3 regions of the Paenibacillus sp. 19GGS1-52 genome follow, and region 1 is predicted to be linked to each of the others. Evidence: riboswitches for the same ligand, from Rfam matches in the RefSeq annotation. Region 1 holds a riboswitch; each other region holds the start of a gene.

Region 1 (3,277 bases):
AGGACCTAGGCCTGCCAGATAAGCCTTACGACCAGCAGATACTGCCTCACGAAAAGCTTCCGCCATCCCCAGCGGATCACGCGCTGTAGCGATGGCTGTATTCAGCAGTACTGCTGCTGCCCCCATCTCCATTGCCTCGGCTGCTTCCGAAGGCCTGCCGATGCCGGCATCCACAATAATCGGAAGATTCACCTCTTCAATAAGGATGCGCAGCAGTTCTTTGGTTCTAAGCCCGCGGTTGGTACCGATGGGCGACCCAAGCGGCATCACGGCGGCGGCACCCACATCCCGCAGCCGCAAAGCGACTGAAAGATCCGGACTCATATACGGCAGGACAACAAAACCCTCAGCTGCGAGAATTTCTGTCGCCCGAATCGTCTCCAGATTATCTGGCAGCAAATATTTCTGGTCATTGATGACTTCGATCTTGACCCAATTCCCTAGCCCTGCTGCTCTTGCCAGCCGAGCGATACGCACAGCTTCCTCGGCCGTACGCGCACCAGAGGTATTGGGTAAGAGCTTCATATGTTCGGGAATATGATTCATAATATTCTCTGTGCCTCCAGCAGGGTCTACCCGGCGGAGTGCAACCGTAATCACCTCTGAGCCAGAGCAGGCAATGACCTCAGGGATAAGTGTGTTGCGGCTATATTTGCCGGTTCCAATGAACAGCCGACTGGATAAGACAGTGTCTCCAATGACTAAAGGATCAAACATGAGATCAGCCTCCTGAATTAAATTCTAATTTCTTACAAACGAATTCGAACATGCGATCAACGAGATAAACATATCAAACCTGCATAGTTGCAGATCAAGTCTGGCGGACTCAGAAGACGCTAGATAGCGCCAACCATCGCGCTGATTGTTTGCCCTCAGCCACCCCCAACGAAATGAACCAGTTCAATGCGGTCTCCATCGTTAAGACATACATTTCCATATTCCTCTCTGCTGATTATTGCTCCATTCAACTCGACAATAATCAGACGTCCAGACCACTCGGAACGACTAAGTAACTCGGTCATGGTTCTATAATCCTCAGAATATTCACTCGCTGTTCCGTTGATCCATAGTTTCATTCACCCTTCACCTCCTTTGCATCGCTGTGCGATATGCATTCATAGCAGTCACAGGATCTTCGGCGCCGCAAATGCCGGACATTACCGCTATTCCCGCAGCCCCCTGCTCCATCACCCTGGCCACATTGCTCGGCTTAATTCCACCAATGGCAATCACCGGTATGGCACTATTCCGTACAACATCCGCCAGAAGCTCCAGCCCACATCCCCGTTGTCCCGGTTTACTGGCCGTGTCATATACATGACCGAACAGGCAATAGTCCGCACCCTGGCGGGCTGCTTCAGACGCCTCTTCCGAAGAGTGAACTGAGCACCCCAGACGCAGGCGAGGTCCCAGTACTCTTGCTGCAGCAGGCCTCAGACTGTGCCAAGCCAACTGCACACCACCAGCGCCCAATGTCACTGCAACGTCGATGCGGTCGTTAATAAACAGCTTGGCGGCAGGGATACCTGCCAGCAGCAGTTGCTCACCCACTGACAATAGCTCACGGGCGGAGAGATGCTTTTCACGTAGATGGATATAATCTGCTAGAGGATGCAGCACGGTCATTTTTTCAATAAAATCCCTTAAAGGGAGCTTGCCATCTGAAATTAAATGGATCTCGCCTTGCACCATACCTGGCCCTTCTTCCGTTAATTAGTAGACTGCTTATTTCTCAGAAAACACAAAAAAACCGCCTCCCGTTAAGGAAGGCAGTCGGAATCTGTAAAGGATAAGCTGATTTATAAGCCTGATTACAGTCATTCGTTCTCCACTTCCCTCCGCTGGTATAAACCAGATCAGGTTCAAAGGGTCCGGAATGATTCTCCGTCTCAGCCTTGCGGCCCCCCTAGTGACAACATCATATTAAATTACTATTTGAATTAACTATTGAATATGAATATTATACTAACATAATATTCCTCTTAGAAACATCTATTAATAGGGTTCCATGCTTGGAATTATTTATCCGTTTACGATTTCCCCGCCGTTTACATGCATAACCTGGCCGGTTACATAGGTCGAATCGTCGGAAGCCAAATATACGTATGCCGGTGCCAGTTCTTCCGGTTGTCCGGGACGTTTCATGGGTTGTGTTGCACCGAACTCACTGACCTTTTGTGCATCAAAGGTTGAAGGGATCAGCGGAGTCCAGATAGGTCCTGGAGCGACAGCGTTGACACGTATGCCTTTATCCGCCAGATTCGTGGACAATGAACGTGTGAAGCTGAGAATCGCCCCCTTGGTGGATGAATAGTCCAACAGCTGTGGACTGCCCCGATAGGCCGTAATGGAAGTCGTATTGATGATTGTAGAACCTTCCTTAAGGTGGGGCATTGCTGCTTTGGTCAAATAGAACATGGCAAAAATATTCGTCCGGAATGTACGTTCCAGCTGCTCTGAGGTAATATCCTCAATTTTATCCTGTGGATGCTGTTCTGCGGCATTGTTGATGAGAATATCCAGCTTGCCAAGGCTTTTTACCGTTTGGTTGATGAGATCCTGACAGAAGGCTTCGACACCGATATCCCCAGGGATTAGGACGCATTTCCGTCCCTCCTGCTCAACCTGCCGTTTGGTTTCCTCCGCATCGGAATGCTCATTGAGATATGATATAACTACATCTGCACCTTCCTTGGCAAAAAGAACCGCCACAGCTCGTCCGATTCCACTGTCGCCTCCCGTAATAAGGGCCGCCTTACCCAGCAGCTTACCCGCTGCTTTATAGTTTGCCGGCTCGTATTTCGGCCGCGGGTTCATTTGACTTTCAATCCCGGGCTGCTGATCCTGCTCCTGTGGGGGTAAGGTTTTCTGTGTTTGATTGTTACTTGACATACTCCCTATCTCCTTTCACTTTGCAATTGGGTATTAGCCGAATCGTCTTAGGATGGCTTAAGGGTCTTGGTTTATACATTTCTTACAATATGTTTTTACCACGGTATCACGAAAATTAAACAGTAGGTTTATTGGTCAGGGTATGAATTATAATTAGTTAAGCGTTTGATTTAAACCAAAGAGGAGCAACAATTATGATAAAAAATAGCCATAACATCGTTGTCGCTGTAAAGGGAGTTATATTGTTTGAAGGCAAAATGCTGCTCGTTCAGCGTGCCGCAGACGATTATGTCGGCGCTGGCACTTGGGAGTGTGCCGGTGGAAAGATTGAATTCGGAGAAGATTTGGAAGCCGCTCTCATACGGGAAATTGTTGAGGAAACTGG
Region 2 (3,277 bases), 1.8 Mb from region 1:
TCTGGTCGATGGGTTGGAGCCGTTTCTGGACGCCTCCGAGTTAAATGGAGCTTATTTTGAGACATTGCCTTTTTTCGTCGATGAAAGAATGATGGTGCAAGCCTTTTACGGCTTTGGGCGCCAGGAGGATAAGGATGAGCTTAGTGTGGAGCTACGCTATCGCGCCTCCCAGTTGGATGGGCTCGATCTGCACGGCAAACCGTTCATTAGCGCCAGTGATCCCGATTATATTGCAGATTATATCAACAAGCACTGCTATAACCGCTGGGGCCCGGATACCTATTACGTAACGAATGAACAAACCTTTTGCTGTCTGAGCCGGGCTACTCCCGAGATCGCTACCCACTTGGCTAATCAAATGTACGGGGAATACTATTATGGTTTGTTGCTCAGTATTTTTCATAAAATCGTTCTGCTGAAGCTGGCTAATCTGCACTCTCGTCTTAGTATTACACGCGATTATGACGAAATTGAGGATTTAATCTTTTTGATCACCAAGTTCTCGGCCAAATATTATTTTCTAGAACTCATTTCACAATCCCAAGGTCGGGAGATCTTCATCCAGCTGCGTAAAGTATACGGGAATGATGCCTTGTTCGGAGAAGTGAAGCAAACTCTGGATGACCTGTTTCAATACCAGAATAAGTTCCAGGCCAAACGCCGGGATATGCTGCTGATGATCCTAACCGTATTTACAGTAGTCAGTGGCATTTACGGTATGAACCAGGTCATTGAAGATTTGAAGAACCCTATCGACTGGAGCAAAATGCTGCAATACTCCCCTTTTGAGTATTTGGCCCTCTTCCTGACCTGCAGCGGGATTCTCGTCAGTCTTATCCTTACAATTCGAGAGCTGTGGAACGGAAGCAAGAGCCGCCGTAAAAAAAGATTAAGCCATGAGGAGTAAGCGGCCGTCCACAGTTGTTTACAGCAAACTCTGCAACTGGGAGCAAGCTTCCTTATAAGCTGCACTTACTTCAGGCAACAAGGCTGCCGCTGCCGCAAGGTTGTCCTGTCTGGCATGAAGTTCAATTCCAGCGCAGACGGAGGCCAGATACTGTGCCCCAATGCCCAGACTTCCCGATTTCAGGCTGTGAGCAACTCCGGCGCTTTCGGCAAGATCCTTGTTATCGATCGCTTTCTGCAAGGCTTCTATTCTAAGCGGGGTGTCGCTCGTGAACATGTCCAGCAAGGTGCGCAGCAATTCTGGCTCTCCGTCGCCATCCAATTCCTGAATACCGGAAATGGTCTCTTCATCCAGTACCGGTATGTGAGCGTCCGTCATCCTGATTCCTCCTTTCCCTATTCAGTCTCTGTTTGCCATTCTGTTGTTATATTATATCTCATTAGATCACTTCAAGATATTTCAAATTGGTGGAATGCTGCTGGACAATACAGGAGTGTGCGTCTATAATACACCGTAAGAACGTAGCAACACCCGTGAACTTCATAGAATCAGGGGAGCTGGAATTAGGCCGGCTGAGATTGTATCCCACAAGATACTGACCCTTATACCTGATCTGGATAATGCCAGCGTAGGAATAGCCACTAGTTCGGGTCCCAAGTGACCTCTACTATCTTGCGCCAAACCAGCGTCCCGATCATCGGGGCGCTTTTTGTTATGGGATATTTCGGAATCAATATGAAGCCGGGTCTTTCGTTACCAGATAAAGGAGAGAAGAAACATGGGAGTCAAAAAAGTATTAACGATGGGCCTAAGCTGCCTGCTGATCATCGCCATTGCGGGCTGCGGCAGTAATAATGGGAATTCCGGCAACAATAAGGTGAGTACTACCGGAAATAATGAGGCTGCTCCTGAAGCAACTGCTGTTGCCACGGATGCACCGAAAGAGCTTACCAAGCTTAAGATCGCGCTCGACTGGACACCCAATACAAACCATACCGGTCTATATGTGGCCAAAGATCTTGGATATTACGCTGAAGAAGGTCTGGATGTAGAAATTGTGCAGCCCGGTGCGGCTGGTGCCGACACGATGGTAACCTCCGGTGAAGCAGCGTTTGGCATTGGTGCCCAAGAAAGTCTGACTTTAGCTCGTCTGCAAGGAGTGCCGCTCGTGTCTATCGCCGCTATTATCCAGCATAATACTTCCGGATTTGCCGCACCCAAGGACCGCAACATCAAGTCTCCGAAGGATTTTGAAGGCAAAACCTATGGTGGCTGGGGCTCTCCTGCCGAAGAAGCAGCGATGAAAGCGATCATGGACCCGGAAGGCGGGGATGTGAAAAAGGTTAAACTGGTGAACATCGGGGAAGCCGATTTCTTCACCGCCGTGAAACGTGATATTGATTTTGCCTGGATCTTCTATGCCTGGACCGGCATCGAAGCTGAGCTGCGCGGCGAGCCCATCGATATGCTGTACTTGAAGGATTATGCACCGCAATTGGATTATTACACCCCTGTACTAACTACAAGCGAGAAAGAGATTGCCGATCATCCTGAAATAGTGAAGGCATTCCTGAAGGCTACGTCGAAAGGTTATCAATATGCCATTGATAAGCCTGAAGAAGCGGCCGCCATCCTGAGTAAAGCCGTACCGGATCTAGACCCTAAGCTGGTTCTGGCCAGCCAGAAATGGCTCAGCCCGAAATATCAGGATGATGCTACCCGCTGGGGGGAGCAGAAGGCTGAAGTATGGCAGAATTACGCCGACTGGATGTACGGTCTGAAGCTGCTGGATAAGCCACTGGACGTCGCCAGCACATTTACGAATGATTTTCTACCCGCTGAATAGTGATCGATAAATACAAAATAGAAAGGTTGATATAATCATGGCAAATACTCTATTAAGCATTCAGGTGATCCCCAAGACTCCGAATGGTGAGGATTCCATCCCTTATGTAGATACAGCAATTGAGGTTATTCAGAAATCCGGTGTGAAGCATCAGGTAAATCCGCTGGATACGACGATGGAGGGCGAACTTACAGAGCTTCTGGAGGTTGTGCGTCAGATGCATGAGGCCTTGGTCGCGGCAGGCAGTCCCAGCATCATTTCACAGATCAAGATTGCCCATAACCCGAATGGCATCAGCATGGAGAAGCTAACGGAGAAATATCGGCCGTGAGATCGACCTGGAAGCAAATATGGCCGCCCCTTGTGGCGGTCATATTCTTGTTAACGGGATGGCAGCTGGCGGTCTCCCTATTTCATGTCGAAGCCTGGATTCTGCCTAGTCCCACCGACATCATCCGTGAATTCAATGCTAACGCTTCTGGAATCTGGGTCCATACATTGGCTACGCTGCGGCTGACCCTGAT
Region 3 (3,277 bases), 1.3 Mb from region 1:
AAGATTGGCACTTGGGCTAAGCAGGCAGTGGCGCAAGCTATAGGAGCGGGGATCATCCATGGCTATGAGGACGGTACCTTCCGTCCGAATGCCCCGATCACACGTGCGGAGATGGCTTCGATGATTGCCAGTGCGCTGAAGCTTACGCTTGAGACCAATGCGGTAACAAATTTTGCTGATGACTTGAACATCCCGACATGGGCGAAGGGTGCGGTAGCCGCAGTGAAGAAACTGGGCCTAATCGAAGGCAAAGGCCTGAATCAATTCGATCCAGCCGGTAACACGACCAGAGCCGAAGCGATAACCGTATTGCTGAAGATGCTGGCGCAGCAGAGTAAGTAAATCAACATTTTACGATAGTTAATTCACTTCAAAAGGGTTTATCCTGCCGGCAGTCGGAAAAACTGTTAAGGGATAGACCCTTTTTCTGTCATAACAAAGGCTGGAATAAGAAAATGTCTCCAATTTATCACTTGTTTTGCCGAAAAGATTGAAATGATGGAGAACAGTACTGTAAAATTGACTTATCGGTTCTAAGGCTCGTCTTAAGGTGTTGAATGAATTGATCGGTTGTTTACAATAGATTGAACAAAGAAAGGGATTGTGTCATTTGAGTAACGAAGAAATAGTAAATGAATTGCCAGAAAATTATGAAGAATTAAAAAGAGAGGCGAACCGCTCCGGAGATTGGAGAGCGCGTCTCGCTGCTGTTGAAGAGCTAGGTCAAACTAAGCACTCCAAGATCATTGATATCCTGACACGTTTAATGACCAGCGATCCTGTCTATACCGTACAAGAAGCTGCTTACTTGAAACTCAAGGCTTTTGGCGAGGATGTGAAAGCACCTTCCAAGAACAAACCGGAATTGGTGAAGGGCGTATCCAAGATTCTTATTAGAATCAAGAAGAGTCTGCCCCAGGATCATTCGTTTGAAGAGTTCAAAGAGAAGCTGAAGAAGATGCGAGTGGATATTTACGATGCTTACGAGGGTGAAAAAGGCCCTGAATTTGACAGCTGGTTGTCAAAAATGTGGACTGCTGAGAAGAAGTAATCAGGTTGACAAAAGAATCCAATACCTGTAGTTTAATAACTAACTAAATAAGATACCCACTAGGGGAGCCTGAATTGGCTGAGACGGGAAAATTAAATTCCTGGACCCTTGAACCTGATCTGGATCATACCAGCGTAGGAAAGTGGAGTCGGACTTTTTCAAGTATAGCCTTCTTGGCTGTTCATAGATAAAGCCGCTCCATTGTGGAGCGGCTTTTTTGCTGCGCTCTTGTTTACAACCACCACCAAGTTTTGTACGAAGCGAAAACAGTGAAGTGTATGCTTTACAAAACTTAGCCTATGCTTTCGAAGTAGTTTTGTACGAAGCGAAAACAGTGAAGTGTATGCTTTACAAAACTTTTAGGAGGAATCAAGATGCCGAGTTCAGAGAAGAAGGGGAATGTGAATCTGTCTGCTTTTCCAGCAAGTCGTAAAGTATATGTAGAGGGTTCGCGGACGGATATAAGGGTCCCCATGCGGGAGATCACTTTAAGCAATACCTCGGGGACCGCTTTAGAAGAAGTGAATGCACCTCTGCGTGTTTATGATACGAGTGGTGCCTATACCGACACCGAAGCGTACACGGATATTCGCCAGGGATTATTGCCCCACCGTTCATGCTGGATTGCCGCGCGCGGAGATTCGGAAGCCTATGAAGGTAGAGGGATTAAAGCGGAGGATAATGGGAAGACCTGGGGTAAAACCCCTGTAGAAGTATTTCCACGGTTGGAGCGGCTTCCGTTAAGAGCCCGGAAAGGCCACAATGTCAGCCAGTTGCATTATGCACGCCAAGGCGTCATTACTGCGGAGATGGAATATATTGCGATTCGCGAAAATGTCACTCCTGAGTTTGTGCGAGTAGAAGTGGCCAGTGGCCGCGCTATTATCCCAGCGAATATCAACCATCCGGAAAGCGAGCCGATGATTATTGGCCGGAACTTTCTGGTGAAGATCAATGCGAACATCGGAAACTCTGCTGTCTCTTCGTCGATTGAAGAGGAGGTAGAGAAGATGAGATGGGCCACGCGCTGGGGCGCGGATAATATTATGGATCTGTCGACTGGCAACCATATTCATACGACACGGGAATGGATTGTGCGCAATTCTCCAGTGCCAATCGGTACGGTGCCGATCTATCAGGCACTGGAAAAAGTGGACGGGAAAGCCGAAAACCTGACGTGGGAGGTTTATCGCGACACGTTGATCGAGCAGGCGGAGCAGGGTGTGGACTATTTTACCATTCATGCTGGTGTCTTGCTGCGCTATATTCCTCTGACTGCGGGTCGGATGACGGGCATCGTCTCCCGGGGTGGCTCCATTATGGCAGCATGGTGCCTCGCACATCATCAGGAGAACTTTCTTTATACGCATTTCGAGGATATTTGCGAGATTATGAAGACTTACGATGTGGCATTCTCCTTGGGTGACGGACTGCGCCCGGGTTCCATTGCCGATGCCAACGATGAAGCTCAGTTTGCTGAACTGGAGACTCTTGGGGAACTAACAACACTTGCCTGGAAGCATGATGTTCAGGTAATGGTAGAAGGCCCGGGCCATGTGCCGATGCATCTAATCAAGGAGAACATGGATAAGCAGCTGGAGCTGTGCCATGAAGCGCCTTTTTACACCTTGGGTCCTCTGACTACGGATATTGCCCCTGGCTACGATCACATAACCTCGGCCATTGGAGCGGCGATGATCGGTTGGTTCGGTACGGCTATGCTTTGTTACGTGACCCCGAAGGAGCACCTTGGCTTGCCAAACAAAGAGGATGTGCGCGAAGGTGTCATTACCTACAAAATTGCTGCGCATGCCGCTGATTTGGCCAAAGGCCACAAAGGTGCCCAGGATCGGGATAACGCCCTCTCTAAGGCGCGGTTCGAATTCCGCTGGCGCGATCAATTCCATTTGGCGCTAGATCCGGAACGGGCGCTCGAATATCACGATGAGACCCTTCCGGCTGAAGGGGCCAAGACGGCGCACTTCTGTTCGATGTGCGGTCCGAAGTTCTGCAGCATGCGCATCTCGCAGGAGATCCGGGACACGGCACGGCGGCAGGATGAGGTGGGGCAGGATTTGGAAGTGACGCAGGCTCAAGAGCATGGGGAGAAACTGGGGCGGTCGGCTATCGCTGCTGGGATGCGGGAGAAGGCGGCGGAGTTTAAGGAGGGTGGCGGGAGGATTTATAAATAAAACCGGAATTTTATGGCTCTATCTCCAAATCAGA

What was found. Region 1 has a riboswitch for thiamine pyrophosphate ahead of H1230_RS22850 (thiamine phosphate synthase). Riboswitches for the same ligand answer to the same signal wherever they lie in the genome.
Region 2: another riboswitch for thiamine pyrophosphate. It lies ahead of H1230_RS30725 (ABC transporter substrate-binding protein); the one in region 1 lies ahead of H1230_RS22850 (thiamine phosphate synthase).
Region 3: another riboswitch for thiamine pyrophosphate. It lies ahead of thiC (phosphomethylpyrimidine synthase ThiC); the one in region 1 lies ahead of H1230_RS22850 (thiamine phosphate synthase).

The regions. Positions count from the first base shown of each region.
Region 1 is NZ_CP059724.1:4,891,196-4,894,472, forward strand. It holds gene H1230_RS22840 (thiazole synthase) at 1-717, opposite strand, end outside; gene thiS (sulfur carrier protein ThiS) at 873-1,076, opposite strand; gene H1230_RS22850 (thiamine phosphate synthase) at 1,084-1,692, opposite strand; TPP riboswitch at 1,817-1,918, opposite strand; gene H1230_RS22855 (SDR family oxidoreductase) at 2,023-2,892, opposite strand; gene H1230_RS22860 (NUDIX hydrolase) at 3,087-3,277, shown strand, end outside.
Region 2 is NZ_CP059724.1:6,692,916-6,696,192, forward strand. It holds gene H1230_RS30715 (hypothetical protein) at 1-907, shown strand, start outside; gene H1230_RS30720 (Hpt domain-containing protein) at 926-1,285, opposite strand; TPP riboswitch at 1,448-1,559, shown strand; gene H1230_RS30725 (ABC transporter substrate-binding protein) at 1,686-2,753, shown strand; gene H1230_RS30730 (thiamine-binding protein) at 2,791-3,084, shown strand; gene H1230_RS30735 (ABC transporter permease) at 3,081-3,277, shown strand, end outside.
Region 3 is NZ_CP059724.1:6,157,908-6,161,184, reverse strand. It holds gene H1230_RS28460 (6-bladed beta-propeller) at 1-342, shown strand, start outside; gene H1230_RS28455 (HEAT repeat domain-containing protein) at 611-1,051, shown strand; TPP riboswitch at 1,103-1,209, shown strand; gene thiC (phosphomethylpyrimidine synthase ThiC) at 1,426-3,243, shown strand.